DNA from 2 places in the Bartonella sp. JB63 genome. Region 1 is predicted to be linked to the other one. Evidence: predicted binding sites of a transcription regulator. Region 1 holds the regulator's gene; the other holds the start of a gene.
The links. The regulator HrcA, encoded in region 1, represses chaperone genes, less so after heat shock. The targets are predictions, from matches to a motif close to GTTAGCACTCNCNNNNNGNGAGTGCTAAC.

Region 1 (16,342 bases):
AAACGGCGTATAGCTCTCAGTTTGACTTCATAATCATGAATATCAACATTTGGCCGCATTTTAATTTCTTTGATTTCGATAACTTTTTGCTTTTTACGTGTTTCAGCTGCCTTTTTTTGATTTTGGTATTTTAATTTTCCCAAATCAACAATTTTACACACAGGTGGCTCTGCATTTGGAACAATCTCAACTAAATCAAGGCCAGCATCTGCTGCCATAGCTAGCGCTTCTTGTGTTGTAACTATCCCTTTATTTTGTCCCTCATCATTGATTAATTGAACACGAGGAACTCGAATATCTTGATTTGAACGCAACCCATCTTTTGAGGTAGAAGTTATTTTAAATGGTCGGCGAATGGTCTATGCTCCTTAATTTCAATTAATCGTAGCGCAGCAGTATACAATATATAGAGAGAAAAACAACTAGAATTCGTGTTTTTTCATTATCATTATAAAGATTATTTGTTATATTATTATGAAATGCAGTGATTTTCTTTTTATAATTTTTATAACAAAGAATATTATCTGGAGAAAGGGTGATAATGGATCAAAATATTCCTTGCCAGTTTTTTTCATTTGAAGATACGATTCTTGCTGTCCGTTATCACAAAGGCAATCGTTCTCCTGGTCTAATTTGGTTTTCTGGTTATCGGTCTGATATGTTAGGGAGCAAGGCGACGAGAATTAATAGTTTTGCTCAAAAAAATGATTTTTCCTGTTTGCGTTTTGATTATTCTGGTCATGGAGAGTCGAAAGGAGATTTTTTTCAGGGAACAATTTCGCGCTGGGTTAAAGAAAGTTTAGCTGTTATTGAAGCTTATTGTGAAGGCCCGCAAATTTTGATTGGTTCTTCTATGGGCGGATGGATTGCTATAAGGCTTGCTATGATGCAAACCCAAAAAAACAAGGCGCCTGTTGGTATGATCTTAATTGCACCTGCTCCTGATTTTACGCAGACTTTGGTGGAACCTGCTTTAAGTACAGAGGAATGGAAGATGCTAGAGGAAAAAGGTTATTGTGAACGACCTTCGGCTGATGGTTTAGAACCATTACTTTTTACAAAAGCATTGATTGAAGATGGTCGAAACAATTGCGTTATGAAAGAATGCATAGATGTTGGGTGTCCAATTCATATTCTACAAGGGATGGAAGATGACAAGATACCTTATCAGCATACTTTAACTTTGCTTAATTATTTGCCTTTGCATGATGTAACATTAACGCTTGTTCGTGATGCAGATCATCGATTTTCACGTTCCCAAGATTTGGATTGTCTTGAAAAGACATTGATGTCTTTGATTGATCAAATCAATGCTAAATAAAGGTTATGTTCATTGATGATAAGAGATATAGTATATGGCTATTTATGAACAGGACTTTATTGTTTCTAGTAATCGTATTATACCTTTGCGGGTGAAAGAACACAAAAGTGCACGTCGCCTTATATTACGTATTGATATAGGTAGACAAGAGATTTCTTTGACAACCCCACCTGCAGTCGAGCTTCGTGTAGTTCAATTTTTCATTGAAAAGCATCGATCTTGGATTGAAAAGAATCTTGTTCATAGAGGAATTATCAGCGAAGGTTTTCATCTCAGAGAGGGTTCAAGAATCCCTATATTGGGTGATTCACATGTTATATTGCGCAAAGAAGAGCGCGGAGTAGCTGAAATTATCGCAGGTGATGCTGAACAAGAGTCACAGATCATTATTTATAGTCGATTAGAACATCTTCCAAGACGGGTTGCTGATGTTTTGAAAAAACAAGCTAAAATTTTTATAGCACCGTTAGTAGCTGATTATTCATATAAGGTGGGGCGCAAGGTCAAATCAATTAGCTATAAAGATACTAAAAGTCGTTGGGGATCATGCTCAACGGATGGCCGCCTTTCTTTTTCATGGCGTCTTATTATGGCACCAAAAGAAGTTGTTGAATATGTTGTTGCACATGAAGTAGCTCATCTTATCGAGATGAATCATGGAGAAAGATTTTGGGCTCTTTGTGAAAAACTTTGTCCTGAAAGAAAAACCTATCAGGCTTGGCTAAAAAAAAATGGCTATACACTTCAAAGGATTAATTTTCATTAATGTAAAAGTACAATCTTTTCTAGGTCCGTATTGTTTTTTGTATGCTGTGTAGTATTCTGTTATATGTGCTTAGTTATGTAGGGATGGAGTAATAAAGCTTTGCTTTATTTTGGATATATTTTCACTTTATCTTTTTTATGATTAAGTTTAGCATTTTTAAAATTACTTTTTTAGATTGGAATAGCATTTATGCTTGTTCTTAAAGATCCTGTTCATCTTTTACAGGCACTTATTCGTTGCCCTTCTATTACACCTCATGAAGCAGGAGTTTTATCTACTTTAGAGTATTTTTTAAAAAAAATGGGTTTTTTTGTTGAGCGTCCTGTTTTTGTTGATAAAAATACAGAAGATGTTGAAAATCTTTATGCAAAAATAGGCAAAGAAGGTCCGCATCTTATGTTTGCTGGTCATAGTGATGTGGTTCCGCCCGGTGAACTAGAAAACTGGACTTATCCTCCTTTTGAGGGAGTAATAAACCAGGGAAAATTATATGGGCGAGGTGCTGTTGATATGAAGGGTGCGATCGCTTGTTTTATAGCAGCGCTGGCTCGGTTTTTGGAGAAACAATCACTCAAGGGAATGGTAAGCTTTTTAATAACCGGCGATGAGGAAGGTCCTGCGATAAACGGTACAGTAAAGCTTTTAGAGTGGGCAGTACAAAAAGGTGAAAGATGGAATGCAGCCATTGTAGGTGAGCCAACAAGCGTCAATATTGTTGGTGATACGATCAAGATCGGACGGCGAGGATCTATTTCTGGTATTATTACTGTTAAAGGTTGCCAAGGTCATGTTGCTTTTCCTGAGCGAGCAGCAAATCCATTGCCTTTAGCAAGTAAGCTTATTCAAGCGTTGACACAAATTGCCTTGGATCAAGGAACAAAGGATTTTCAAGCAAGTCATTTGGAATTAACAAGCATTGATACAGGAAATTTTTCTGTCAATATTATTCCAGCACAAACAGTCATTCGCTTTAATGTACGCTACAATGATCTTTGGACAGAGAAAACACTCATTGCTGAGCTTGAGAAGCGTCTTGCTTCTGTGCATTCTAAAAATAATCACTTACTACCATATTATCAGCTTGAATGGATACACGGTTTAGGGGGTGTTTTCTTGACCAAAAATGATAAATTGGTTGGAATTTTGTCGAATGCTATTAAAAGTGTAACAGGGAACATCCCGGAATGTTCAACTTCTGGTGGCACCTCTGATGCGCGTTTTATTAAAAATTATTGCCCAGTTGTTGAATTTGGTTTGCCAGGGCAAACTATGCATATGGTAGATGAATGTGTGACTCTTGATGCTATAGAAAACCTAACATCTATTTATGAACGTTTTATCACTGATTTTTTTGCGTAAATGGTAAATGTAGGTGGTAATTATTTTAGTGTGATGATGGGATGAGACTTTAGAGATTTTAGTTTGCTAATTGACAAATAATATGATCAAGCAAAATGCGTCCTGTTGTTGTGGCTTTTAAATGTTGATTACTCGTCATTTCTACCAATCCTTGTTGTTGTAAACTGATAAGTTTTTTGGGCGATAAACTTCGGTGACTTAGAGTTTCGTAGCGTGTTAGATTAAGTCCTTCTGAAAGACGCAAGCCCATGAGCAACATTTCGTTAGCTTGTTGTTCTTGAGTCAATTGTTCTGTGTCGATACAACCATGGCCTTTAGTTTCTACTAATTTAAGCCAATTTTCAGGATGTTTTTCGTTTATTGTGACATAACGGTTATGATTTTCAGTTTTTGATTGTAATGTTTCTGAAAAAAGAGAGGAATTTTTCAGTGGTTGCTTAATAAAACGTCCGTGCGCTCCTGGACCAAATCCTGCATATTCATGGTAACGCCAATAAAGGAGATTATGACACGATTCAGCACCAGGAATCGCATGATTTGATATTTCATAGGCTGGAAGACCATACATGGTGGTTATTTCTTGGGTAAGAGTATAAAGATTTGCCGCTTGCTCTGATGCTGGCAAGATTAGCTTTCCTGCTGTATGAAGCTTTTTAAAGGTAGTTCCGTCTTCTATGGTGAGTTGATACAAAGATAGATGGTCTGCTGCTAAATTAATAGCTTGTAAAAGTTCAGATTCCCATTGTTTAAGTGTTTGTTTGGGGCGCGCATAAATTAAGTCAAAAGATAAACGTGGGAAAATTTCACGCGCTAAATTAATAGCATAAAGAGCTTGTTTAACGTCATGAAGACGGCCAAGTTGATGTAATGCCTTATTATTGAGTGCCTGTACACCGAGAGATAAACGGTTAACACCTGCTAGGTGATAATCACGGAAGCGATTTGCTTCCACACTGGAGGGATTAGCTTCGAGTGTTATTTCAGCTTTATCATCGATTGTCCAGTTTTTTGCGATAGCTTGTAATAAACGATCGACAGTTTGAGGTGTCATAAGGGAAGGTGTTCCACCACCGATAAAAATACTTGTAATATGACGAAGGCCTATTTCATGGGCTTGTGTTGTCATTTCGCGCTCAAAAGCAGCTGCAAAACGCGGTTGATCTACTCCATTTATACGGACATACGAATTAAAATCACAATAAGGACATTTGCTAACACAAAATGGCCAATGAATGTAAATGCCAAAGGGTTTCGTCATGAAAGAGCTAAAAGGTTTTCTGCAAAGAGTTTAAAGGCACGTGCACGATGTGAGAGAGGGATTTGACCATTGAGTTTCCAGCTATGTTTTTGTTCTGTTGACATTTCGCCAAAGGTATTTTTGTATCCATCAGGTAAAAAAATAGGATCAAAGCCAAAACCTTTATTTCCACGTGGTGGCCAAATGAATGTACCTTCAACACTACCGCGAAAATAATCTACATATCCATCCGGATATGCAATGCAAATAACCGATATAAATCTGCCTTTACGTTGATTTTTTTTAAAAGAGCCAACTTTTTGTAATTCATTTTCTACTTTTTGCATAGCTTTTAAAAAATCACATGTACCATCGGGTTGGAGAGCCCAATCAGCTGTATAAACACCTGGTGCACCATTTAAGGCGTCTATTTCTATGCCAGAATCATCAGATAAAGCAGGAAGGTTTGTGGCTTTTGCAGCTGCAAAAGCTTTGATATAAGCATTTTCTTCAAATGTTATTCCTGTTTCTTTTGGTTCAGGCAAGCCGAGTTCTTTTGCTGATTGTGTTGTTACACCGAAAGGAGCAATCAATGTGGTAAATTCATGGATTTTACCAGTGTTATGTGTAGCAATGACGAGTTTTTTGACTGCTATACTTCTCATGTGTATGTGTCTCCTAAAATGAGGCGATAATCTCTGTTTGAATAAGGATTTATTTGTATAGGATAAAAAATTTGATGGCAGTAGTTTTGATAATTCCAATATAATGAAAATGCATCATCATTAAATTTTTTATATAAATGCTTTTATTTATTAAGTAACAAAATTGATATTGGTTTTAATTTGTGAATTTTTTATAGTATGGATTAATTTATATATCATAATAAATAGGCTTCAAATGGTTTTTAAAAATTTATTGCAGAATACGATTGACTATGTTTGCAATCAGTTTAAACAATAGAAAAATAGTTATTTCTTAGGTTTAAAAGATATAATTCTATATTTATTCCAAAATGATTATTCGTATTTGATAATGGTATTATTATAATAAATACGCGATATATATTTTCGCACTATATTTTAGATTATTTGACCATATCTTGGAAAAACTTATATAAGAAAAAAGTATTTTTAAAATGGTGAAACAATTGTGATGAAGCAAATACCCCTTGATGATGCGTTAAAAATTCTTGATAAACGTTCACGTGATATTTTTTGTCATATCGTTGAAGCTTATCTTAATGATGGTGAACCGGTGGGTTCACGTAATCTTTCGCGACTTTTACAACAGACTTTATCACCTGCAACAATTCGCAATGTAATGAGTGATCTTGAACATCTTGGTTTGATTTATGCGCCTCATGTGTCTGCAGGAAGAATGCCAACACAATCGGGTTTGCGATTTTTCGTTGACGCATTTATGGAAGTGGGAGATTTACCAACCGAGGAACGTGAGAATATTGAAAATCAAGTCAAAGAAGCTGGTAATACACAATCAGTTGAACATTTTTTAATTCAAGCGAGCCAAATTCTTTCAGATCTTTCACGAGGGGCAGGATTAGTTCTTGCAACAAAACAGGAAGGTACACTAAAGCATATTGAATTTGTAAGTCTTGATGGAGAGCATGCTCTTGCAGTTTTGGTCACACAAAAAGGTGATGTTGAGAATCGTATTATTCATTTACCAGAAGGCGTGACTCATGCACAACTGACGGAAGCAACAAATTTTCTTAATGCCCATATACGGGGACGTACACTTAATGAGGCAAAATTAGAAATTGCACGTTTATGCTCGGAAACACGAGCTGCTCTTCATCAATTTTCTCAACACCTTGTTGAAACTGGGTTAGCTCTTTGGGGAGGTGAAGATGCAGATAATAAAATGCATCTGATTGTTCGTGGTAGGAGTAATTTACTTGAAGATGTGAAGGCAGGAGAAGATTTAGAGCGTTTGCGACATTTATTTGATGACCTCGAAACACGTGAAAGCATGGCGCAGTTGCTTGATTTAGCAGATGAAGGATTAGGAGTGCGTATTTTTATTGGTTCAGAAAATAAATTATTTTCACTTTCTGGCTCTTCTTTGGTAGTGGCTCCTTATTGCGATACACATAAAAGAGTTATTGGTGCTGTGGGTGTTATTGGGCCAACACGTCTTAATTACGCAAGGATTGTACCTATGGTTGATTATACAGCTCAACTTGTATCACAGTTGCTACGTTAGTACGGTTTAATAGTTCTAGGAGTGATCATTGTACTAATGAATAAGTTAAAGAGCTCTTGATTTTTGTTTGAAAAATTTCGATATCAAGAGTATAGAATTTTATGAAGGAATAGAATTTTTATGTCTAATGAAAAAAATAGGTTTGATGATACTTCATTTGAAAATTGCAATTTGAAGGAGTCGGGTGATAGTGACGTACTTAAACAAGCTGCTGATGAGTTTTTAAAGATGCATGAGGAAGAAATTTGTCCAGATGCTGAGGCAGAGGAAATTGAGCCTGCTGATCCTTTAGTTGTTTTGCAAGATGAAAATAAGGAATTGAGAGATCAGATTTTACGTCTCGCAGCAGAAATGGAAAATCTTCGGCGTCGGACAGCGCGTGATGTAGCTGATGCCAAAACATATTCAATTGCCAATTTTGCCCGTGATATGCTTTCTGTTTCTGATGATTTGCATCGCGCATTAGAAGCAATTCCGAAGGATGCAGGTGAGAATGATTCCGGTTTAAAAACATTAGTTGAAGGTGTTGAAATGACCGAGCGTGCAATGATGACAGCTTTAGAGCGTCATGGGGTGAAAAGAATTGATCCAGAGGGGCAAAAATTTGATCCTCATTTTCATCAAGCGATGTTTGAAATTCCCAATGCTGATGTGCCAGAGAATACTGTTCAGCAAGTTGTTCAAGCCGGTTATATTATTGGTGAACGTGTCTTACGTCCTGCAATAGTTGGTGTAACTAAAGGGGGAACAAAGGAAACTTCTGTTGAGTCTGAAAAGGTATAAATATATCGGAAAGGAAATTTTGTCGTGAGTCAGCAGTTTTTCAATCTATGTCTGTATAAAATATTGTGCTAAGTAGTTTAAAAAGCTTTTTTGATTGTGAAAAGAAATTGCTCAAGTGTTTTAGTGCATACTTTTATGCAAAAAGTTCTGCTTGAAATTAAGGACATCAACAATAAATTATTTGGGAAAGTTTTTAGGTGTTAAGTGAATTGAGACCTGCAATTATAAATTTCACTATGAATAGTTTAAATTACTTCAATTATTTTTTGTTTCCAGTTTCATAAATGGCTTTGCGTTTTATTTGATTTGGTACAATCATCTTAAAGAATATGCTTTCTCTAAAATGTTTATAGAGGGGCTATTTAATATTTTATCTAAGACTTCTTTTTTCTTCTTTAAATATATTTATAATGGTAGCAGGAAGATTGGTGAAAATAATTTTCTAGATATTTTATAATTAGTAACTTATTGTACCTAAATGATTATAAAAAGTTAATTACTTTATTTTGCATTTAGAAAAAAAGTTATTTGGCAAGCGGAAGAGTGATGATAAATCGAGCACCAATTTTTTCTTTTTTAGATTTGGGATCAAAAATATTTTCTGCTGTGAGAGTTCCATTGTGAGCTTCAATAATTTGCTGACTAATTGCAAGACCGAGTCCTGAATGTTGTCCAAAAGCATCTTTACTTGGCCGATCAGTATAGAAACGTTCAAAAATACGCTCGATATTCTCTGAACAAATACCAGGACCATTGTCTTCAACAGTTAAAATGAGAGTTGAAGCATTATTTTTCATTGTAATACAAATTTTACCATTTTTACGGGGAACAAAGGAACGTGCATTTTCAATGAGATTTGAAATCACCTGACCTAAACGTAATTCATGTCCTACAATAAGATAGGGTTTACCATTAGTTCGTGGGATAATATTAAAATTAATATCAATATTTTGTTTATTACAATGAACTTCACGAATAGCTTGGATAAGACTTTTCAATAGTGAGTTCATATCAACTATTTTAGCAGTTTCGCGGGCAAGTTCTGCATCTAACCGCGACGCATCAGAAATATCGGTAATTAAACGATCAAGACGATGCACATCATGTTGAATAATTTCAAGCAATTTTGTCTGTTGCTCTTTATTTTTAGTCAGTGGTAGTGTTTCAACAGCACTTCGCAGTGAAGTGAGAGGATTCTTTAATTCATGGCTTACGTCAGCTGCAAAACGTTCGATAGCTTCAATGCGTGTATAAAGAGCATTGGTCATATCGCTAATAGAGGTGGAAAGACGACCAATTTCATCTTCACGTTTTGAAAAATCAGGAATTTTTATTCGCTTACTACGGCCATGACGCACACGATTAGCAGAGGAAGATAATTTACTTAATGGATGAGCAATAGTATGAGCTAAAAATATAGAAAGAACCAAAAACACACTTCCAACAACAGCAAAAATTTTAAAAATGATCAATTTTTCACTTTCTACAATATCATCAATATCTGAACCAGTAGTTGAAAGCAAAAGAGCACCGACTACTGCACGGTAACGTTGAACAGGTACAGCAACCGAAACAATTAATTGACCTTGTCTGTTAAGTCGTTTAGCAGTGGCAGAAGAGCCATTTAATGCTAGATAAACTTCTGGGTGGATGGCTTCATTATCTTTTACTTGTCTCCTATCAACAGTAATACTGTTGCTATAGAATACATTGAAAAAAAAGGATTTTAAGTGTTCCCACAAATTTTGTTTCATTTCAATAGGAGGTAAATTGTAGGTAAAAACTTCACCACTTGAATAAAGAACACGTGAATCAAGAAGCAAAGTCGCATCCCGATCATATATTCGTGCTCTTGTTGTTTTTGGTGTAATAAGACGTCGCAAAAGTGGGGCAACTTGTTCGGGATTAATTGGGAAATCCCAAGTGTCAGTTGATTGAAGTGTTGGTGTAACACTTTCTCCAGCTTGTAATTCCAAAAGTCTTTGAGGGTCAATTAAAATAGAATTCGTGTCTATTGTTGCAGATGCTGCAATAGCTCCAGCAATAATTTTTCCTTGAGTACGCAAACTTTCAATTTTCGCTTCAATCAAACCATTGCGAAATTGATTAAGATACAAAATACTTGTAACTAAAATGCCAAGGGCCGCAAAATTTAAAATAACAATACGACGTGTTAGACTAGAAAAAAATAATTGCCTTAAAAGGCGTTGTATCCGAAAATACAAATGAACAAACATAGAAAATTGTATCGGAGAAGAATTGCTTGATGATTTGTTAAGTAGAGTATTTTTTTTCATCTAGTTCTTCGCCGTTTAAGCTGTTGCGGCAAAATGCTTTTATATTTCATGAAAACGGTAGCCTACACCATAAAGCGTTTCAATCATTGCAAAATTATTATCTACTTGTTTAAATTTCTTACGTAAACGCTTAATGTGACTATCAATAGTGCGATCATCGACATAAATTTGATCGTTATAGACAGCATCCATTAAAGCATCACGACTTTTGACAACTCCTGGCCGTTGTGCTAAAGTTTGCAGAATCAAAAACTCTGTTACAGTTAATATAACAGGTTTATTTTTCCATGTACAGATATGACGTTCTTGATCCATAACGAGATCACCACGTCTGAGAGAAGAGGCCGATGTTGTTCCTGTCGGAAGCGGTTGATTGCGGGCATTGGAACGACGTAAAACAGCCTTTACTCGCTCAATAAGAAGACGTTGAGAAAAAGGTTTGGTAATAAAATCATCAGCTCCCATTTTGAGGCCAAAAAGTTCATCAATTTCATCGTCTTTAGAGGTTAGAAAAATAACTGGAATATCAGATTTTTGACGCAGACGACGCAAAAGTTCCATCCCATCCATTCGTGGCAATTTTAATATCAAAAATAGCTAAATGTGGGGGATGAACTGTTAAATTTTTAAGGGCAGCTGATCCATCTGTATAACTTTCAACCCGATAACCTTCTGTTTCAAGGGCAAAAGATAAGGACGTTAAAATATTACTATCGTCGTCAACCAGTACAATAGTTTGGGTGACGGTTGGAGTATCCTTCATGGTTTCTTAAACCTTTCTCGCTGTAGAAGCAAACTATCCATGCATTATATGGGAGTTCACATTTTTTTTGCAAAACAAATATGGAACAAATTGTAATAAACATTGAACAAGTTGTAACGAAGACAAAAACCTTTTGTTTTTATGGAAAGATTATTTGTCTTTTCGATTTTGTAATGCTTTTTTGCGTATTAGGATCCCTTCTCTTAAATATAAAATTTTTATTAAAGTGTTTTTATCAAATTTCACATTGATTTGCGTCTAAAAAATAAACAGATCAAATTTTGATCGATAAAGTTTATTCAATTTATCTATCTATTTTAAAAGTAAAAATATATAATGATATTAAAAAAATGGGCTTTTATCACAAAAAAGAAAATATAATAGTATTTAAATTTTGTTAAAATAAAGATATGAAATGCTCAGTAAAACAATTATGAAAAAGAAGAAAATGATTGTGAAGATATACTTAATAAATCTCAATTTGAAATAGAAAAAGCAATATCCAGATTCAAAAGGCAAAGGTCATTAATTATTTCCAGGATATTGCTTCAATTTACGGTAACAAGAAAAAATTACAAAATTTTTTACATAAGCATATGCTTCAGAAAAAAGTAAAGTGTTGAAAATCTTTAGCATTTTGTATTGATAAAAATTAAATGATTACAAAAAAAACTTATTTAGAAGGTGATTTTACTCCCATTGCGTTGACAAAAAAGTCGACATCAATTGTTCCTGCTTTTTCAAAGATTAATTTTGCATTGATTTTTTCATTTTGCTGAAATGGCTGCGAAATCCCCATAAACATAATATGATGACCACCAGGTTTAAGTGTAATTTCACCTTTTCCTGGAATTTCAATACCATTCGATATCTTTTTCATTTGCATAATATCAGTAGTTATTGTCATAGAATGAATTTCTGTCTCTTGTGCCCTATTTGTTGAAACAGCAATCAATCGGTCAGGAGTATCGCTATGATTGATAATATAAAGATAACCACTACTCACTTTTGAACCTTTAGGCGTTGTACGAGTCCAAGGATGAATGATTTCTAAGTCACCAAGTCTGTATTGATGGGCATTTATAGTTGAAGGCAAGACTATAAACACAAAAATAAAGACACACAAGATATTCATAATATTATTTTTAAATAAGTATTTTGCAGAGAGAATGTATAGAGACATGAAATCTTTTATTTTTTTGGCAACAAATATCATGGTGAATTGATCCTCTTTTCCGTATTCATTTTATAAATGCTTTATTTTATTGAAAGCAAGAACTTTATTCAAAATAAAGAGAGTGTTGTTTACATTATATTGATTTGATTTATGAGAGAACGAAAAGTATGCACATGTTGGTTAAGCAAATAAAAACTGAGATAATCATAAAAAAAAACCATAAACATAAAAAATTTACTTTAATATGTGTTTGCAAACTTAAAAATATACAGGCATGAAAAGAGCTATTGAGGAATAAACTCACATATAATTTCCTGACAGATATTTTTTGAAAATAGCTTTATAAAGTGGAAGTAAGGCGAAAAAAAATTTATCTAAATATAAGTAAATTAATTTGTAAGGAATATCAAAATGTAATTAGATATGATTATTATACAATATTGTATGATAAGCTTGTATACATAAAAAGTTTACTTGATATTTTCTATAGATGTGAGAGATAAAGTACAAAAGAAAAAGCTAAGAATTCGTTTTATTATTTATAATTTTTTTGTACAATTTATATTTTTATAAGAATTGGAAGAAGGGTGTGTTATTCTATTCGTTTATGCTGTAAAGATGGTCTTGTGGTGAAGATATTAGGGATAAAATTTTTATTTTAATAATGTTTCTCTCGTTATTCTCTTGTAGGGATAAAAAGATGTTCTTATATACCAAGGAACAAGGCTTGTTATGATTTTCAATTTATTGTTTGTTTAATTTAAATTAATGTAAGCTATAGAATGTGATGAGGAGCTGTCCAAGGAAAATGCTTGATTAAAGATTTAGACGGCTTGCTGAGTGGAGATTAAAATATGGCAAAAGTAATTGGTATTGATTTGGGGACGACCAACTCCTGTGTTTCTGTTATGGATGGCACAAATTCAAAGGTCATTGAAAATTCAGAAGGAGCACGGACAACACCTTCGGTTGTCGCTTTTACTGATAGTGGAGAACGGCTTGTTGGACAACCTGCTAAACGACAAGCGGTTACAAATCCTGAAGGAACAGTTTTTGCAGTTAAACGTTTAATTGGGCGTCGTTTTGATGACCCTATGGTTGAAAAAGATAAGAAGCTTGTACCTTATAAAATTGTTAAAGGTGACAATGGTGATGCGTGGGTTGAGGAAGCAGGTAAAAAATATTCCCCATCACAAATTTCAGCAATGATTCTTCAAAAGATGAAAGAAACTGCAGAGTCTTATTTAGGGGAAAAAGTTGAGAAAGCCGTCATTACTGTTCCTGCTTACTTTAATGATGCACAGCGTCAAGCTACCAAAGACGCTGGTAAAATTGCCGGACTTGAGGTTTTACGGATTATCAATGAGCCTACAGCAGCAGCTTTGGCTTATGGTTTAGATAAGAAAGACGGAAAAACGATAGCTGTTTATGATCTTGGGGGTGGTACATTTGATATTTCTGTCCTTGAAATTGGAGATGGTGTTTTTGAAGTTAAATCAACCAACGGAGATACATTCTTAGGTGGTGAAGATTTTGATATGCGCCTAGTTAGTTATTTTGCAGAGGAATTCAAAAAAGAGCAAGGAATTGATCTAAAAAATGATAAATTAGCGTTGCAGCGTTTAAAGGAAGCCGCAGAAAAAGCAAAGATTGAACTTTCTTCTTCACAGCAAACAGAGATCAATTTGCCGTTTATTACAGCTGATCAGTCTGGTCCTAAGCACTTAACGATGAAATTGACACGAGCGAAGTTTGAATCTTTAGTTGAAGATTTAGTACAACGGACTATTGAACCTTGTAAAGCCGCATTAAAAGATGCAGGCCTGAGTGCAGGTGAGATTGATGAAGTTGTTTTGGTGGGTGGTATGACCCGTATGCCTAAGATACAAGAAGTTGTACAAAGCTTCTTCGGTAAGGATCCACATAAAGGTGTTAATCCTGATGAAGTTGTTGCTATGGGTGCAGCTATTCAAGGTGGAGTGTTACAAGGTGACGTAAAAGATGTGTTACTTCTAGATGTGACTCCTTTATCTTTAGGTATTGAAACATTGGGTGGGGTATTTACACGTTTAATTGAACGCAATACTACTATTCCTACTAAAAAGTCGCAAACTTTTTCAACGGCTGATGATAATCAAAATGCTGTAACTATTCGTGTTTTCCAAGGTGAACGTGAAATGGCTAATGATAATAAGTTGTTGGCTCAATTTGATCTTGTTGGTATTCCGCCAGCACCGCGTGGCGTTCCTCAAATTGAGGTTACTTTTGATATTGATGCGAATGGTATTGTAAATGTTTCTGCTAAAGATAAAGGGACTGGTAAAGAACATCAAATTCGTATTCAAGCATCAGGTGGTTTGAGTGATACTGATATTGAAAAAATGGTTCAAGATGCAGAAGCGCATGCTGCTGAGGATAAAAAGCGTCGTGAAAATGTTGAAACTAGAAATAGGGCAGAATCTCTTGTCCATTCAACTGAGAAGTCATTGAATGAATATGGCGATAAGCTTTCAGCTGAAGATAAAGGCCAAATTGAAAAAGCAATAGCTGATTTGAAGACGGCTCTTGAGGGTAGTGATGCTGAAGAAGTAGCAACAAAGATGCAGAAATTAGCAGAGGCTAGTATGAAGCTTGGGCAGGCTATGTATGAAGATTCGTCAGCAAAAGCTAATACTGAGTCAGATACGAAAAATGATGATGTTGTTGATGCTGACTTTGAAGAAGTTAATGATAAGAAGAAATAGTTAAAGCAAATGTGTTTATGAATTATTAAACCCGGCCTGCAAGATATAAGGCTGGGCTTTGTTGTTTAGAGGCAGTTTTTCTGTGTTTTTTTTAAAACTAAATTAAAATAAGTGTTATCTGGAATAGATGGCAGAAAATTTATCGGGAATACATGATGAAGGTTGATTATTATGAAATTCTTGGCGTAACCCGTGGATGCGATGATAAAAAGTTGAAATCTGCTTTTCGTAAGTTAGCGATGCAATATCATCCGGATCGTAATGCGGGGGATAAAGAGGCAGAACGGAAATTTAAGGAAATTGGCGAAGCCTATGAAGTGCTTAAAGATCCTCAAAAACGGGCTGCTTATGACCGGTTTGGTCATGCGGCTTTTGAAAATAATGGTCGCGAAGGATCTAATCCATTTGGTGGTGGATTTGCTGATATTTTTGAAGATTTTTTTGGCGAAATTATGGGGGGTGGGCATCGTAAGCGTAGTGATGGCCGTGAACGTGGAGCTGATTTAAGCTATAATATGGAAGTGACATTGGAAGAGGCATTTGCCGGAAAAACTGCACAAATTAATATTCCAAGTTCCATTATTTGTGATGCTTGTGAGGGATTAGGTACAAAGAAAGGCTCTAAACCAAAAGCTTGTGGGACTTGTCATGGAACTGGACGTGTACGTGCTACACAGGGCTTTTTTTCGATTGAGCGGACATGTCCAGTTTGTCATGGTCGTGGTGAAATCATTACAGATCCGTGTTTAAAATGTCATGGGACAAGAAGAGTTGAAGAAAATCGTTCATTGCGCGTCAATATTCCAGCAGGTATTGAAGATGGTACGCGTATTCGTCTTTCTGGTGAGGGAGATGCAGGGATTAGTGGTGGTCCTGCAGGTGATCTTTATATTTTTCTTTCCATTAAAGCACATGAATTTTTTCAAAGAGATGGTGCCGATCTTCATTGTCGTGTGCCTATTTCAATGGTTACAGCTGCTTTAGGGGGTGAATTTGAGGTCTCTGCCCTTGATGGGATTAAGGCACGGGTTAAAGTTCCTGAAGGTACACAAAATGGACGCCAATTTCGCCTAAAAGGTAAAGGAATGCCCATGTTGCGTCAACAAGCTAAGGGTGATCTTTATATCCACATCACTATTGAAACACCACAAAAATTGACTCAAGAACAACGCACATTATTACAAGAATTTGATAAACTTTCAAATCATGAAAATTCACCACAATCACATGGTTTTTTTGCACGTATGAAGGAGTTTTTTGATAATATTGCTGGTCAAGATTAATAAATAAGTGTAGGGGAAACTTAAAGACTAACATAATAATCTTTACTAATTCAGAGTTTATTAATTGTATATTTTAATATTTAATTATTTGAAACAAGTTACTCTTATTTTGCTTTTATTTTTGTTTGGGGCAGCTCTAATAATGAGATGGTATTTTAATGGATTGAGTCGTTAAAACTTGTTTTCACTTTTCTTAAATTCCATTAAGAAGAGGTAAAGATGATGCGGAGACTCTTTAATGGATAATATCGAGAACAATGATGAAAAGTCTTTTGAAAAACAGGCAGCGTTTTTGTCATCTGCTTTACCTTATATGCAAAAGTATGAAAATGAAACAATTGTTGTGAAGTACGGTGGGCATGCTATGGGTGATCCTGCTTTAGGAC
Region 2 (16,342 bases), 300 kb from region 1:
GCCCAAATAGCCGCAGCGCGTGCTAATATTCAAGTATTAGAAGCACAACGGCATGAAATAGAAAGCCAAACAAAAAATCTTGAACTCACACGTGACAAAGCAAAGCGTGATCTTGATTCAACTATTCTCCATGCTCCATTTGATGGAATTATTGGAAATTTAACAGCAAAGAAGGGAGATTTTGTCGTTAATGGCCAACGTCTTGCAGCATTAGTTCCCATTAATGAACTTTACGTCGAAGCGAACTATAAAGAAACACAGATACAAAATATTCAAAGTGGGCAAACTGTCTATATCTCCGTTGATGCCTTCAAAAAAGATGTGTTTGAAGGAACAGTACTTTCTATTTCACCTGCAACAGGAGCGATTTTTTCTCTCTTGCCTCCACAAAATGCTACCGGTAATTTCACGAAAATTATTCAACGAATTCCAATTCGTATTTCTATTCCTGAACATGTATTAAAAAGCGGAAGAATAAAAGCAGGAATGAGTGTTGCCGTAACAATTGACACACGTACAAAGATAAAGACAAACGATAAAGATCTTGTAAAATAAGATTAAATGATCCTGCCATGAAAAATCTTATATCTTCCGCATCTATTGATTCTAAAGAACGCATAGAAATACGTAAAATCATAGTCTTCATCGCTATGACTTTTGGTATGTTTATGGCTATTTTAGATATTCAAATTGTTTCCTCATCTTTAGCCGAAATTCAAGCTGGTTTATCAGCCAGTGCTGATGAAATTACATGGGTGCAAACTGCCTACCTTATTGCTGAAGTCATTATGTTACCTCTTTCTGGTTTTTTAAGTCGTTTGCTATCAACACGGATTTTCTTCAGCCTGTCAGCAGCTGGCTTTACTATTGCTTCCATTCTTTGTGCTACAGCAACCTCTATTGAGCAAATGATCTTTTATCGTGCACTTCAAGGTTTTATTGGTGGAGGTATTATTCCCAGTGTTTTTGTTGCTACCTATACACTTTTTCCTCCCTCTAAACAGCCAATTGTTTCACCCATCGTTGGTCTAGTCGCAACGTTAGCGCCTACAATTGGTCCAACAGTAGGAGGATATCTTTGCCATGTCCTATCATGGCATTGGCTCTTTCTTATTAATGTGCCCTTTGGAATTATTATCTCAATCTTAACTTGGAAATTAATTGATTTCGATAAAGCGGAGCTATTTCTAATAACTAAATTCGACTGGTGGGGTCTTCTTTCTATGGCGACCTTCTTAGGATCGTTAGAATATATTTTAGAAGAAGGTGTACGTCACGATTGGTTAAAGGACCCGCTGATCTTTAACCTTTTCATTATTATGATTTTATCGGCGAGTTTATTCTTTTGGCGCGTTTTAACGACGAAAGAACCAATTGTTGATCTTACAGCTTTTTCTAATCTAAATTTTTCGATTGCAGCAATTTTTTCTTTTATGCTTGGAATAGGGCTATATGGTCTTACCTATCTTTACCCCGTTTATTTAAGCCAAATACGCCATTATGATGCTCTTATGATTGGAGAGACATTGTTTATTTCAGGATTAGCAATGTTTTTAACCGCTCCTATAGCTGGCTTTCTTTCAGCACGTATTGATGCACGTCTTATGATTGCTATAGGACTAGCCAGTTTTGCATGGGGAACCTGGCTAGCCACTGCCATCACTGATAACTGGGATTTCTGGGAGCTTTTTTGGACTCAAGTTTTTCGGGGAGCCTCTATTATGCTATGTATGGTTCCTATTAATAACATTGCCCTTGGATCATTGCCACCAGAGCGAATGAAAAATGCCTCTGGGCTTTTTAATTTAACACGCAATCTTGGTGGCGCAGTAGGACTTGCTCTTATCGGTACTTTTATGACGCACCGCTCTAGTCTCCATTACGGACGAATAACCGAAACCCTCCAACCAGGAAACATCCAAGCAACTGAAATGCTTACAAAGCTGACTATGTATTTCCATTCTTATACGTTTGATCCACATGCTCTTGCTTTATCACAACTTTTTGGTATAGCTCTTACACAGGCAACAGTCATGGCTTTTAACGACATCTTCTTTATGATGACTATTCTTTTTAGCATTTTAATCTTCTTAACGGTTTTCTTAAAAAAAATACCACCGTCCGCGGATATTCCTCCAAGTCATTAATCTTCATGTAATAAAGAATAAGGAGTATCTATGATAGTGAATTGAGTGTATCAACAAAAGAGTTGGTATTGTATCGCTAAGTTAACGATAATCGACTTATCGAAGAAATAATCTTTTAATGTTCTAAAATCTTAAGCTATTTTACGATGCTGATTATAACTTACATCCTGTAAATCTCCGCTTGGAACTAAAACACCATGACATGAAATAAGATATTGAGGAATCAATTCCAGTGCTTGAAAATAGTGTTTTTCATAAGATCCGGGCATGGAGAAATTTTTTGTTAAATGACTTGAAAAACCAAAGCGCTTATAAAATTCAGAATCTCCCACTAGAAAAATAGCACCATGGCCTAACTTTTTTGCTGTTTCAATTGCATGCTGCATTAAAACTGATCCGATTCCTATACCAGAATATTCAGCTGCAACGACTAAAGGCCCTAAAAGCAAAGCACTTTGAGTTTCATTTTGCCCTTTGTGGAAACTAACATTCCAAAGACGCACACTTCCTACAAGCTCACCGAGAAAATTTTTAATAACAAAGGAAAGTCCATAAGCCGGAAAACGACCACGACGTAAAATTTCTGATGATTTACGCTTACGTTCCTTTCCCATCATTAAATCAAGAAGTTTCTCCCGAGCAAGTTTATCAACTTCTTGCTCAGACATGAGCGTAAAAAATGAACCATTTTTTGCTTGAAAACGAATCTTTATCATCTCTGTCACCCATTCCCATTAAACCGCATCTTAACTACCCATTAAGCAGAAATAAAGATAACACCCCGTATTCAAAGACTCAAATAACATATGACCGTAAAGGCTCAAAACCATTAAACGCAACAGATGCGTAAGTTGTTGTATAAGCACCCGTTCCATGAATCAATAACTCATCACCTATTGTGAGAGAAAGAGGAAGTAAATAAGGCGTTTTTTCATACATAATATCTGCCGAATCGCATGTAGGTCCAGCCAAAATACAAGGCTCCATTGCTTTATCATCATGAGCTGTCTCAATAGGATAGCGAATGGCTTCACCCGTAGTTTCGGTAAGACCATTAAATTTCCCCACATCAAGATAAACCCAACGGATATTATCATTCTTTGCTTTTTTAGAGATAAGAACAACTTCTGTGCGAATAACACCGGCATCACCTACCATCGCACGTCCTGGCTCGATGATTGTTTCAGGAATACGATTACCAAAATATTTTTTCAATGAATCAAAAATGGCCATACCATAAGTTTGTACTGTAGGAATATCCTTTAAATAACGTGTTGGAAAACCACCTCCCATATTCACTAATTTCAACTGGATTCCTTCTTGTTCCAAAGATCTAAAAACAAAAGCTGTATCCGATAAAGCACGATCCCATGCATTTGGATCCGTCTGCTGAGAACCTACATGAAAGGAAACACCATACGCCTGCAAGCCTAATTGATGTGCATAGCGTAATACATCAATAGCCATAGAAGGAACACAACCAAATTTTTGTGATAATGGCCACTCTGCTCCCTCTCCATCGGTAAGAACTCGGCAAAAAACACGAGCTCCCGGTGCAGCACAAGCAATTTTCTCTACTTCTTCAAGACAATCGACTGCATAAAGCGAAACGCCAAGTGCATGTGCACGAGCAATATCACGCTCTTTCTTAATGGTGTTACCAAAAGAAATACAATCCGCCGTCGCCCCTACTTTTAAAGCCATTTCAATTTCTGCTACAGAAGCAGCATCAAAAGATGATCCTAAAGAAACAAGCAAGCGCAAAATCTCAGGAGCTGGATTTGCTTTGATTGCATAGAAAATACTTGATTGTGGAAGAGCTTTTTCAAAACTTAAATAATTCTCATGAACAACATCAAGATCAACAACCAAACATGGACCTTCAGAACGATGTGTTGCAAGAAAATCACGAATACGTTGTGTTGCCATTTGCACTTCTCCCCAGGAACAAAATGCTCCTACTCTACGCCAATGAGCAGCAAAAACGCTGCCAACAGCAAAAAACAAAAGACATACAACCACTCTCTCCACTCTGCTTGAAAAGCAATCAGGAAGAAACCAGCATTGTATGGCACGAAGAAACAGCGCGAAAAACGCGTTGCCTTACGTTATCTGCCTTTTTGATTGGAGTTGAGAAACCACTTCCGCACTGAAGGCAATGAGGTGTGCCTCTATAGTTATCCCAGCACTCGTACAGCTGGAAGACACCAGAAAGGCCCGCACCGTCGTTGCTTCAAGATGTCCTCATTCTTTCGATTGGTCGTAAGAATGACTGGAGCGGTTAGTTCCAGGTACCGTACCGGTTAATCTCACCATTTGAGAACCAGCGGACACCCACAGGCACGTGCGACTTTGGGCAATACAGCGTATAAAGCCAATTTTTATTCATTTCAATCATTTTTTTTAATCTTAAAACTTTTTTAATTTTTAATCAAAAAATGATGCAAAAAAGAAACATATAATCCAAATACATAAGAAGGCTCATACTCTCATTTTCTGTATATTTCTTTATAAACTGGATATTATTGAATTTCAAAATATTCTTCTTTTTAAAATGTTACTCCAAATAAAAAGAAGGTTTTTATTATTCACAACAAGACAGCGTTGTATGCAATTTTAGTAACTGAAATTGTCTATGACGTTCCCGAAAGCGCTGTTTATCAATTTCATCCCGCGTATGATAACAAGCATCACAGGAGACTCCCTCTTCATAATGAGGCGATAACTTATCTTCAGAACTAAGAGGGAAACGACAGGCGTGACACAATTCACGCCCACATTCTTCGAGGCCATGCCCTACAGAAACGCGCTCATCAAAAACGAAACACTCACCCTGCCACAAGCTTTTTTCTTTTGGGATAATTTCCAAATATTTGAGAATACCACCTTTTAAGTGATAAACTTGATCATAACCAAGGCTACGAACATAAGCTGTTGATTTTTCGCACCGAATGCCTCCTGTACAAAACATAGCAATTTTCTTTTTCTTTTTCAGATCACCTTCATGCTTCATAACCCACCCGGGAAATTCACGAAATGTTTTAATGCAAGGATCGATTGCTCCTTTAAAACTACCAAGTGCATATTCATAATCATTGCGTGTATCAATCAAAAGTGTTTCTTCATCTTGAATAAGAGCATTCCAATCTTCAGGTGCTACATAAGTCCCAACAGCTTTTAAGGGATTAACATCTTCAACCCCCATTGTCACAATTTCTTTTTTTAGCCGCACCTTCAAACGACGAAAGGGCATTTTCGAAGCCCATGAATACTTAATCTCAGGCATTTGAAATATAGGCTCTACAGTGATAAAATCTATCAACTTTTCAATTGCACTGCAAGAGCCAGCAACAGTGCCATTAATTCCCTCTTTTGCTAAAAGAAGAGTCCCCTTAATATCATTTGTCTGACATAAAGTCAGCAAAGGCTTTTGCAATTGACTATAATGTTTCAAATCTGAAAAGCAATAAAGAGCAGCAACTTTAAATTTCTTTTTCATAACATCGACATAACGCGGGTTTTATTTAATTTCAAGAACTATTCGTTCTCTTCTTGTATATTGTTCTATATTTACTTAACATGCAAACTAATTTCTTATGAAAAAAACTAATGAGCAGCTTTCACGCCGTAACATAGTTGTTCTTTTATCCTACAAAAGCACGTTCCACGACATAAGTCGCCGGAGCATTATTGGCTCCCTCAACAAGGCCAAAAGTTTCACACATCTTGGCACAATCCTTCAACATTGCCATTGAACCACAAATCATAACACGGTCTTCGGTAGGATTGATTTTCGGCAAACCAGTCATTTCAAAAAAAGCACCGCTTTCCATAACAGTGGTAATGCGTCCCATATATTCTGAAGGTTCACGAGTGGTCATAGGATAAAATTGCAACTGTTTTACATATTCACCAACTAATGGATCCTGCTGTAAGGAAGCAACCAGATCTTTCGCATATGTAAGCTCATTGCATTCACGCGTTGTCTGAACAAGCACTATCTGAGAAAATTTTTCATATGTTTCAGGATCACGGACAAGACTTGCAAAAGGAGCAAAACCTGTCCCTGTTGAAAAAAGATAAAGACGCTTTCCAGGAATAAGAGCATCAAGAACTAAAGTTCCAGTCGATTTTTTACGCATTAAAACTGTATCGCCAATTTTAATTTTTTGAAGATGTTCCGTTAATGGTCCACCTGGAACTTTGATCGAAAAAAACTCAAGTTGTTCATCCCAATATGGGCTTGCAATCGAATAGGCACGATAAATTGGCTTTTCGGCATTCGGTAAACCAATCATAACAAATTCACCCGAACGAAAACGAAAACTTTCCGGACGATCAAGGCGAAATTTAAATAAATGATCTGTATAATGACAAACCTCTTGAACAGTAAGCGCAAACACATTTTCAGGAATTGGAAAATTTAATGTAATATTTCCGCTGTTTGATTCAACATTGGTTGCCGATGCGCTCATAAACTTTTCCTTACATTTTGATTCAATATTTAGTTTCAAATTTATAAATAGTTATAATTTTCACATAAACATCTACAATCATTAAATGAATATTTTATACCCGATTTGGAATAGATATATCTTATATTACAAACACACAAAGAGAAAAAACGGATTATGAGCTATCAAGTTAAGTATAGCAGTAACAATTTTAATATTCTATAAGCTCAGTAAAGTATATTTTGTTCTTAATTCGGCATTCATGCTACTTTTAACAATGACTGAAATTTTTAAAAAATAAAAATTAAAATACAATCACATTTTATAGTACACTTTTTATCTTTTACTTATTCTCCTCATGAGCTTATTGTTACTAATAAAACATTTTTTTCAAAAATTCTTATGGAGTATATGAAGAACAATACATAGACATGGAAATATTTTCTCTCTATAGTAAAAAATAGAAAGTGAGAATTTTATACTTTCTTGCAAAGTAAAAATGAGTATTTTAACGATTTTTTCTTTCTTCTTTCCCGTTTTGTTATTGAAAGAGAAATTTGTTATTGTAGGATGATAACTTGTGGTATTAAACTTTTTTTACAAATTCTGATTTTAAAACCATCTGACCAATTCCGGGTATTTTGCAATCAATATTATGATTTCCGTCCACCAAACGAATATTCTTAACTTTAGTGCCACTTTTCAAAACAGATGAAGACCCCTTCACTCTAAGATCTTTAATGACAATAACACTATCACCATTCGTTAAAAGCTGACCATTAACATCATAAACTTCAAAAGAGACAGGAAACTCTTCGTCATTTTTTTGAGGCCACTCATACGCACATTCAGGACAAATAAAATTGCCATTCTCCTCATAAATATAAAGACCATCACACTGAGGACACCGAGGTAATTGAGTCATACATCCCGCCTTTGTTGAAGAAAAGTCATTTATAATAGACTACGCATACAATAAAAACAGTTTTTTTCTTTACCAAATAAAAAGAATTATTGAACACAAGATATACTTAATGAATAAAACAAAAATTTGTTAGTTGATAAAGAATAAGCATAAGAAAAACGGGCCTACTGGCCCGTTTCTTTTTATCCTTAGCTTAGGGCGACTTAGAAATCCATTCCGCCCATTCCGCCCATTCCAGCACCCCCCATTGGAGGCATTGGTGTATCTTTCTTTGGAAGTTCAGCAACCATTGCTTCTGTTGTTATGAGAAGACTTGCAATTGATGCAGCATTCTGTAAAGCAGAGCGGACAACTTTTACTGGATCAACAATTCCCAAAGCAATTAAGTCACCAAATTGTCCTGTTGCGGTGTTGTAACCAAATGTATCTGAACTGTTTTCAAGCACCTTACCAACAATAATTGCTGCTTCTTCACCTGCATTCGTAGCAATTTGACGTGCTGGCGCTTGCAAAGCACGACGTACAATGTGAATACCAGCCTCTTGGTCAGGATTCTTCCCTTTAACAGTTAAAGCATTTGCAGCACGCAAGAGTGCAGTTCCACCACCAGCTACAATACCTTCTTCTACAGCTGCTCGTGTTGCATTCAAGGCATCATCAACGCGGTCTTTCTTTTCTTTCACTTCAACTTCTGTTGCACCACCAACACGAATAACGGCAACACCACCAGCAAGTTTTGCAAGTCTTTCTTGTAGTTTTTCGCGATCATAGTCAGAAGTTGTTTCTTCAATCTGTGCCTTAATCTGGTTAACACGTGCATTGATTTCAGCCTTGTGTCCAGCACCATCAATGATGGTTGTATTTTCTTTAGAGATGTTAACTTTCTTTGCACGTCCAAGCATATCTAAGGTGACATTTTCAAGTTTAATGCCCACATCTTCAGAAATAACCTGACCCGATGTCAAGATAGCAATATCTTCTAACATTGCTTTACGACGATCACCAAATCCTGGAGCTTTAACAGCAGCAATTTTCAGACCACCGCGCAATTTATTGACAACGAGAGTTGCCAAAGCTTCACCTTCCACGTCTTCTGCGATAATAAGAAGAGGTTTACCCGATTGTACAACAGCTTCAAGCACAGGAAGCAAAGATTGCAAATTAGACAATTTCTTTTCGTGAATAAGGATATAAGGGTCATCAAGATCTGTGACCATTTTTTCAGCATTTGTCACAAAATAAGGAGACAAATAACCACGGTCAAACTGCATACCTTCAACAACTTCTAATTCAGTTTCAGCTGTTTTTGCTTCTTCCACGGTGATAACACCTTCATTGCCTACTTTTTCCATAGCATCAGCAATCATTTTCCCAATTTCAGAAGCACCATTTGCAGAAATTGTTCCAACTTGCGCAATTTCTGCTGAAGTTTGGATCTTTTTCGCTTTTTTGAAAAGATTCTCAACAACTTCTTCAACAGCAGCATCGATCCCACGTTTAAGATCCATGGGGTTCATCCCAGCAGCAACAGCTTTTACACCTTCCTGCACAATCGCTTGTCCTAAAACAGTAGCTGTTGTTGTTCCATCACCTGCAATATCATTGGTTTTTGAAGCTACTTCGCGCAACATCTGTGCGCCCATATTTTCGAACTTATCTTCTAGTTCAATTTCTTTTGCAACAGATACACCATCTTTCGTAATTCGAGGTGCACCAAATGACTTATCAATTACTACATTACGACCTTTTGGGCCAAGTGTTACCTTAACAGCGTTAGCAAGGATATCAACACCGCGCAATAAGCGCTCACGCGCTTCACGGCCAAATTTGACTTCTTTAGCAGCCATCTAATTTCTCCTTGGAGTTGTCTTAAATAATCAAACAAAATAATTGAGAAACTGGATTAACCCAAAATTCCCATAATATCAGACTCTTTCATGATTAAGAGATCTTCACCATTAATCTTGACTTCAGTTCCGGACCATTTTCCAAACAAGATGCGATCCCCTGCCTTTACTTCTAGAGGTATGCGCTTTCCACTATCATCGAGAGCACCATTTCCAACCGCAATAATTTCACCTTCTTGAGGTTTTTCCTTTGCTGTATCAGGAATGATGATCCCACCAGCTGTTTTATTTTCAGATTCAACCCGACGAACGACAACACGATCGTGAAGTGGGCGGAATTTTATGTTAGCCATGTTTTATATCCTTAAAACTTAATATAATTGAATTAATCTTAAGTTCCTGTTAGCACTCTCTCATGGTGAGTGCTAACAACAAAACAGATATAAAAATGCTTTCCCACAATGTCAAGGGTTCTCAATAAAAATTAATCTGCACCTTTGTGGAAAATTTAAGCAATATTATTGTTTATTATTTTCCATTATAGAAATTTTAGTACTTATTTTTCTTTGATTAATTATATAATATAAAAAATTTAAATGAATTATAGGGATCGTCATGCTTAAAATACGTCAAGAAACCGATAGTTTTGGAACAATCGCAGTACGTAATGATCGGTATTGGGGAGCACAAACTGAACGCTCCCTTCACCATTTTAACATAGGCATAGAAAAGCAACCTTTAACCCTGATTTATGCTTTAAGTCTTATTAAGAAAGCTGCAGCCCTAGTTAATATGGAAAAAGGAAAACTTCCGCAAAATATTGGGCAAACGATTGTTACCGCCGCCGATGAAGTACTTGCAGGAAAATTGGATGCTCACTTCCCCCTTTCCGTTTGGCAAACAGGTTCTGGCACACAAAGTAATATGAATGTCAATGAAGTTATTGCCAACTACGCTAACGTCCTTTTAGGAGGAACTCTTGGAAGCAAAACACCTGTTCATCCGAATGATCACGTAAATATGAGCCAATCCTCAAACGATTCCTTTCCCACAGCCTTGCATATTGCTACCACACTGCAAACACGTCAACATCTGTTGCCAGCTCTTGATGCTCTTATTGTGAGCCTACAAAAAAAAGAAGAAGAATTTGCCGATATCATCAAAATCGGGCGTACCCACACTCAAGATGCTACACCTCTCACATTAGGGCAAGAATTTTCGGGCTATCGCACCGCTCTAGAAGCGAACCGCGCACGAATCGAAACAACGCTCACTGATGTTCAAATGCTTGCTCAAGGAGGAACTGCCGTTGGAACAGGTCTTAACGCTCCATCTGGTTTTGATGAAGCATTTGCCAAAACAATTAGCGCCCTCACAGGGGTTACTTTCAAAACCGCCCAGAATAAATTTGAAGCACTCGCACACCATGGGGCTCTTACATATTTCCATGGTAGCCTCAATGCCTTAGCAGCTGACCTTTTCAAAATTGCAAACGATATTCGTTTCTTAGGATCAGGTCCGCGCTCAGGGCTTGGTGAATTGAGCCTTCCAGAAAATGAACCAGGTTCTTCTATCATGCCAGGAAAGGTTAATCCTACACAATGTGAGGCTCTAACTATGGTCGCATGCCAAGTATTTGGTAACCACAGTAGCATCACATTTGCAGCCAGCCAAGGGCATTTTGAACTCAATACCTATAAACCCGTCATTGGATATAATGTGTTGCAATCACTCAATCTTTTAGGGGATTGTATGCGTTCTTTCGAGACATATTGTATCCAAGGATTACAAGCAAATAGAGAACATATTCACGCTTTGATGGAACGTTCTCTCATGTTGGTTACTGCTCTTGCTCCAGAAATTGGGTATGAAAAAGCTGCTGAAATTGCCAAAACAGCCTATAAAAATGGGACAAGCCTCCGTGAAGAAGCTTTAAAAGCAGGTATCTCAGCAGCTGATTACGATCGACTTGTTGATCCCAAAAAGATGCTTCATTCACAATAATAAAAGAATTATCTTTGAAGAAAAAATTTATGTTATAATATCGGGTTGTTCGCGCCCTAAGTGGTGTTTGATCTTTAACAGCTCAAAAGCTGCTTGCTTTAAAGGATTAAGAGTTTGTTGTAGATCTTGATTATACTTACAGGGATCACCCTCATACTGTTCAAGATAAAGCCGCACAAGAGCTCCAGTCGTTCCCGTCCCAGAAAGACGAACTACTAAACGCGCCCCATGTTCAAAAAAAATACGCACTCCTTGTCTCTTACTCACACTATGATCAATGGGATCGTGATAAACAAAATCATCGGCTTTCTCAACCATTAAACCAGCCACTTTTGTTCCTGGTTCTGGCAAGCATGCGGATAATTGTTCTATCATTGCATAAGCTTTGTCGGCTTCCACTTCTTCATAATCATATCGTGAGAAATAAAAGCGCCCGTAGGTAGACCAATGATGTTGAGCAATTTGTGCAACGGTTTTTTTCGTAACTGCTAGAAGATTCAGCCAGAATAAAACAGCCCATAGTCCATCTTTTTCGCGCACATGATCCGACCCTGTACCAAAGCTTTCCTCACCACACAAAGTTACTTTCCCAGCATCTAAAAGTGTTCCGAAAAATTTCCATCCCGTTGGGGTTTCAAATAAATTCAATCCTTTTTTTTCTGCAACACAATCAACAGCACGTCCAGTAGGCATAGAGCGTGCAATCCCTAAAATGCCTTGTCGATATCCTTTAATTAAAGATGCATGATCAGCCATGATTGCAAGAGAATCAGAGGGAGTAATAAATTGTTGACGACCAATAATGAGATTACGGTCCCCATCGCCATCAGAAGCAGCTCCCAAATCAGGTCCTTGCTCAGACATTAATAAATCATACAAATCCTTAGCATGAACCAAATTTGGATCTGGATGCCTGCCACCAAAATCTGGTAAAGGCACCCCATGAATCACTGTCCCTTCAGGGAAGCCTAAGCATTTTTCAAAAATTTCTTGAGCATAAGGGCCCGTCACAGCATGCATTGCATCAAATCGGAAGGTTAAACCCTCAGAAACTGCTTGGGCAATACACTCAAAATCAAAAATTTCCTGCATCAGCGCACTATAATCAGCAACAGAATCAATAATATCGACCTGCATAGAACCGATAAATGTTGTTCCTTGCCTGTCTAAATCGATCTCTGGAGCATCAATAATTTTATAAAAAGACAAATGTTGCGATGCAGCAAAAATGGCCTCACACAAAGAAGTAGGTGCTGGTCCTCCCTGAGAAATATTGTATTTTATCCCGCAATCACCTTGTAATCCCCCAGGATTATGACTCGCCGAGAGAATAATGCCACCATGGGCATGATACTTGCGAATAAGATGCGAAACAGCAGGTGTGGATAAAATTCCCCCTTTCCCGACTTTAACATATCCAACACCATTGGCAGCGGCCATTTTTAACACGGTCTGAATAAGGGTACGGTTAAAATAGCGCCCATCTCCTCCCAAAATGAGCAATTTTCCCTCAAGAGGTCCCACACTATTAAAAATAGATTGAATAAAATTTTCAAAATAATGAGGCTGTTGAAAAGTCGATACCTTTTTGCGTAAACCAGATGTTCCTAGCTTTTGATCTTTAAAAGCTGTTGTCGAAATAATGTTCACCGTCATAATAATGCCTGCAAAGCATTGTTATTTGATTTGAGCATACACACTCCCTTAAAATTGATGATTAATGCCTCTTGACGCAAGCATGAAATACCTGCAAATTAAAGAGGTTATACGACATTCTCAAACATAAAACAAAACTTAAGATTTTGGAAATATTCTTCTTATTATAAAGCACAGGAGTGCAATCATGTTCAGAAAAAAAGTTCCTAATGTCACTTTCCACACACGTGTTCGTGATGAATCAGTAGGTGGTGATAATCCTTACCGGTGGCAAGATGTCAACAGTGACACTTATTTTAAAGGAAAACGGGTTATTCTTTTTTCTCTGCCTGGAGCCTTTACACCCACCTGCTCAACTTTTCAGCTTCCTGATTTTGAAAAACTCTATGACGAATTTAAAAAAGTCGGTATTGATGAAATTTATTGCATTGCTGTCAATGATGCTTTTGTTATGAACGCGTGGGGAAAAAATCAAGGCATTAAAAATGTAAAACTTATTCCTGATGGCTCAGGTGAATTCACACGTAAAATGGGCATGTTGGTTGCCAAAGATAATATTGGTTTTGGCATGCGGTCATGGCGTTATGCTGCTGTGATTCAGGATGGAGTGATCGAACAATGGTTTGAAGAAGCAGGCGTATCAGATAATTGTTCTACAGATCCTTATGAAGTCTCTTCACCACAAAATATTTTAAAGGCCCTGCAAAGGTAATTGCAACCGTCATTTTCCCGTCTGATTATCCCTTCCTTCCCTCATTGATACAAAAGTCCTTTCTTTTGTACCCCAAGAAGGGAGGGAATTTTTAAGGTTTTTCAGTTCCTAAAGATTCTATGATTTTTGGGCGATAAGAATATTTCGAACCGTTTGAATCAATTGATCTTCATCAACGGTTACTTGTGCTGGATTGCTTTCACGCCATGTTTGATTATCTTTAATTTCATGAGATAAACGTGCTCCTTCGACCAAATCTTTAATTTGAATTTTTCCCTCTTTGCGCTCTTGTATTCCTTGAATAACCACGCAAGGAGCATAACGTCGATCGGCATATTTCATCTGTGCCTTAATCCCTGATGCACCTAAATAGAGTTCAGATCGAATACCAGCTTGACGCAAACGCATCACCATTTTCTGATAACGCACAAGAGCTTCTGGTTCTTTATCCATTACTAGGACCACAACGGGACCTATCATTTCCTTCACAGGGAGTTTGTCAAGATTTTGCAAAGCGGATATTAAACGCGAAACGCCAATAGAAAAACCTGTCGCTGGAATATTTTCTCCACGAAAGCGAGCAACCAACCCATCGTAACGTCCCCCTCCACCAACAGATCCAAATACGACTCTTTTCCCATCATCATTAAAAATATCAAAAAGCAGTTCAGCTTCAAAAACAGGCCCCGTATAATATTCCAATCCCCGCACAACCGATGGATCAATTTTGACACGTTGTTGATAACCATTTTCAGCAAAAATCCCTTGCATTTCTTCAAGCTCACAAACCCCTTCAAGGCCTTGAACACTCTGCCCAACCATCTTTTTCAAATTATCAATTGTTTCCCCAGCTGTTTCAGCACCGACAGTCATCAAAGCAAGAATACATTCAATTTCCTTTTCCTTCAGTCCCGCTCCTTTGGTAAAATCACCACTTTCATCCAAACGACCCTGTCCCAAAAGCAAGCGGACCCCTTCTGGACCAAATTTATCCAACTTATCAATAGCTCTCAGAACAGTTAAGCGTTTTCCCTCCTGTTCCTTTCCGCCTAAACCAATCAACTCTAAAACACCATCCAAAATCTTCCGATTATTCAGACGAATAACATAATCTTTCTGCTGAATGCCCAATTTTTCTAAACTATCCGCTGCCATCATGCAGATCTCCGCATCAGCCAACACCGTTGGTGCTCCAACGATATCGGCATCAAACTGCATAAATTGTCGAAAACGACCTGGTCCCGGTTTTTCATTCCGAAAAACAAATCCACAACGATAACTCCGATAAGGCTTAGGTAAAGTTTCAAAATTCTCTGAAAAATAACGAGCCAGCGGAGCTGTCAAATCATAGCGTAAAGACATCCATTGCTCATCATCATCTTGCAAAGAAAAAACACCTGCATTTGGGCGATCTGAATCGGGTAAAAATTTACCAAGAACATCCGTATATTCAAAAATTGGTGTTTCCAATGATTCAAAACCGTAAAGTTCATAAACCTCACGAATTTGGGCAATCATTGTTTCAATGCCATATAATTGTCCGCTTGTACGATCAATAAAACCACGAGGTAAACGGGCTTTTGTTTTCTCTTGTTTCATAGTCATTGTTTTTCTCTAGCAGCAATGTGTATTTACAAATTATTGTGTCTATCTTATCGCAACAAACGCTGCAATGACTTTTATCATTGAGGTTATACACCACCTCAATATCACCTATATCGTTAATTTAATGACATAAATTATTTCCTCAAACATGTCATCAAAGAAACTCGTAAAACCAATACACATTCGGGCTGGGAAAAATAACATGACCATTTTTTGTTCTGCGGTGCATAAGTTATAAGATTTATTATTCTTTTGTAATCATCAGATTATCAAACATATCGAATTTTATACTTTTATTAAGTATTTTGTTATGTTTGATTGCAAGGTTATTTTTTTCTTTTTCTGTTTCTGATTGAACTGATTTTTTAAAAATTTTTGGAGGATTTTTTTTATTTTTTTCTTTTTTGGAACTTGATTTGGTTTGGACCATTTTAGGTTTTAGATTTATTGAAGGAGAGAGAGATGGAAACGCGGATCCCAACGAAACACCCCTTAGAAAGACATTTTACAGACCAATTTTCTTTAGAGACGGAGACTTGTCACTATTCGCGTCCTTGTTTATCTTGGTCATCGATTTTTGCTGGTTTACTAACGCTTTTAGCGACATCGGTATGTTTTTCCTTTTTGTTAGCAGCGTTAGGCTTTGGTCAGATGAGTTTTTCTTCTGCCTTTTCTCTAGAGAAGAGCTTTCTCTCTGTTGAAATTAGTTCGGTCCTTGTTCTTTGTCTAAGTTTCAGCTTTGGGGGATATATTGCCGGTCGTTTTGCCAATCATTCAGGAGCCCTTCACGGTTTTTTGACCTGGTGCCTTTTCATGCTTTTGGTGGCGATCCAAAGCACAGTTTTACTTTCTGGAGCGGTTCATTTAGGAGCGAAGACTGTTTCTGGAGTTGTTTCTGCCACGGGACAAGTGATCAGTGGTCTAGGCTCTGAAGGCAGAAAGGTTATCTCCCTCACAGAAGGCAACAATTTTGAGAATTTTTTCAATGACAA

Region 2: a site for HrcA is predicted at 9,775-9,803, ahead of groES (co-chaperone GroES). Genes of this name have one in related genera too.

The regions. Positions count from the first base shown of each region.
Region 1 covers NZ_CP019788.1:1,414,518-1,430,859, forward strand. The annotation lists gene infC (translation initiation factor IF-3) at 1-338, opposite strand, end outside; gene BJB63x_RS06160 (alpha/beta hydrolase) at 542-1,321, shown strand; gene BJB63x_RS06165 (M48 family metallopeptidase) at 1,356-2,087, shown strand; gene dapE (succinyl-diaminopimelate desuccinylase) at 2,277-3,446, shown strand; gene hemW (radical SAM family heme chaperone HemW) at 3,505-4,704, opposite strand; gene rdgB (RdgB/HAM1 family non-canonical purine NTP pyrophosphatase) at 4,701-5,348, opposite strand; gene hrcA (heat-inducible transcriptional repressor HrcA) at 5,839-6,909, shown strand; gene grpE (nucleotide exchange factor GrpE) at 7,030-7,692, shown strand; gene BJB63x_RS06195 (sensor histidine kinase) at 8,217-9,989, opposite strand; partial or broken gene BJB63x_RS06200 (response regulator transcription factor) at 10,029-10,752, opposite strand; gene BJB63x_RS06205 (copper chaperone PCu(A)C) at 11,426-11,968, opposite strand; gene dnaK (molecular chaperone DnaK) at 12,784-14,673, shown strand; gene dnaJ (molecular chaperone DnaJ) at 14,829-15,956, shown strand; gene argB (acetylglutamate kinase) at 16,195-16,342, shown strand, end outside.
Region 2 covers NZ_CP019788.1:1,112,535-1,128,876, forward strand. The annotation lists gene BJB63x_RS04830 (HlyD family secretion protein) at 1-555, shown strand, start outside; gene BJB63x_RS04835 (DHA2 family efflux MFS transporter permease subunit) at 573-2,147, shown strand; gene BJB63x_RS04840 (GNAT family N-acetyltransferase) at 2,279-2,863, opposite strand; gene BJB63x_RS04845 (type III PLP-dependent enzyme) at 2,943-4,076, opposite strand; gene trhO (oxygen-dependent tRNA uridine(34) hydroxylase TrhO) at 4,732-5,646, opposite strand; gene BJB63x_RS04855 (ferredoxin--NADP reductase) at 5,792-6,622, opposite strand; gene BJB63x_RS04860 (zinc ribbon domain-containing protein YjdM) at 7,188-7,526, opposite strand; gene groL (chaperonin GroEL) at 7,730-9,373, opposite strand; gene groES (co-chaperone GroES) at 9,430-9,726, opposite strand; gene fumC (class II fumarate hydratase) at 9,989-11,377, shown strand; gene BJB63x_RS04880 (alpha-D-glucose phosphate-specific phosphoglucomutase) at 11,405-13,033, opposite strand; gene BJB63x_RS04885 (peroxiredoxin) at 13,221-13,745, shown strand; gene hisS (histidine--tRNA ligase) at 13,863-15,350, opposite strand; gene BJB63x_RS04900 (DUF3792 domain-containing protein) at 15,813-16,342, shown strand, end outside.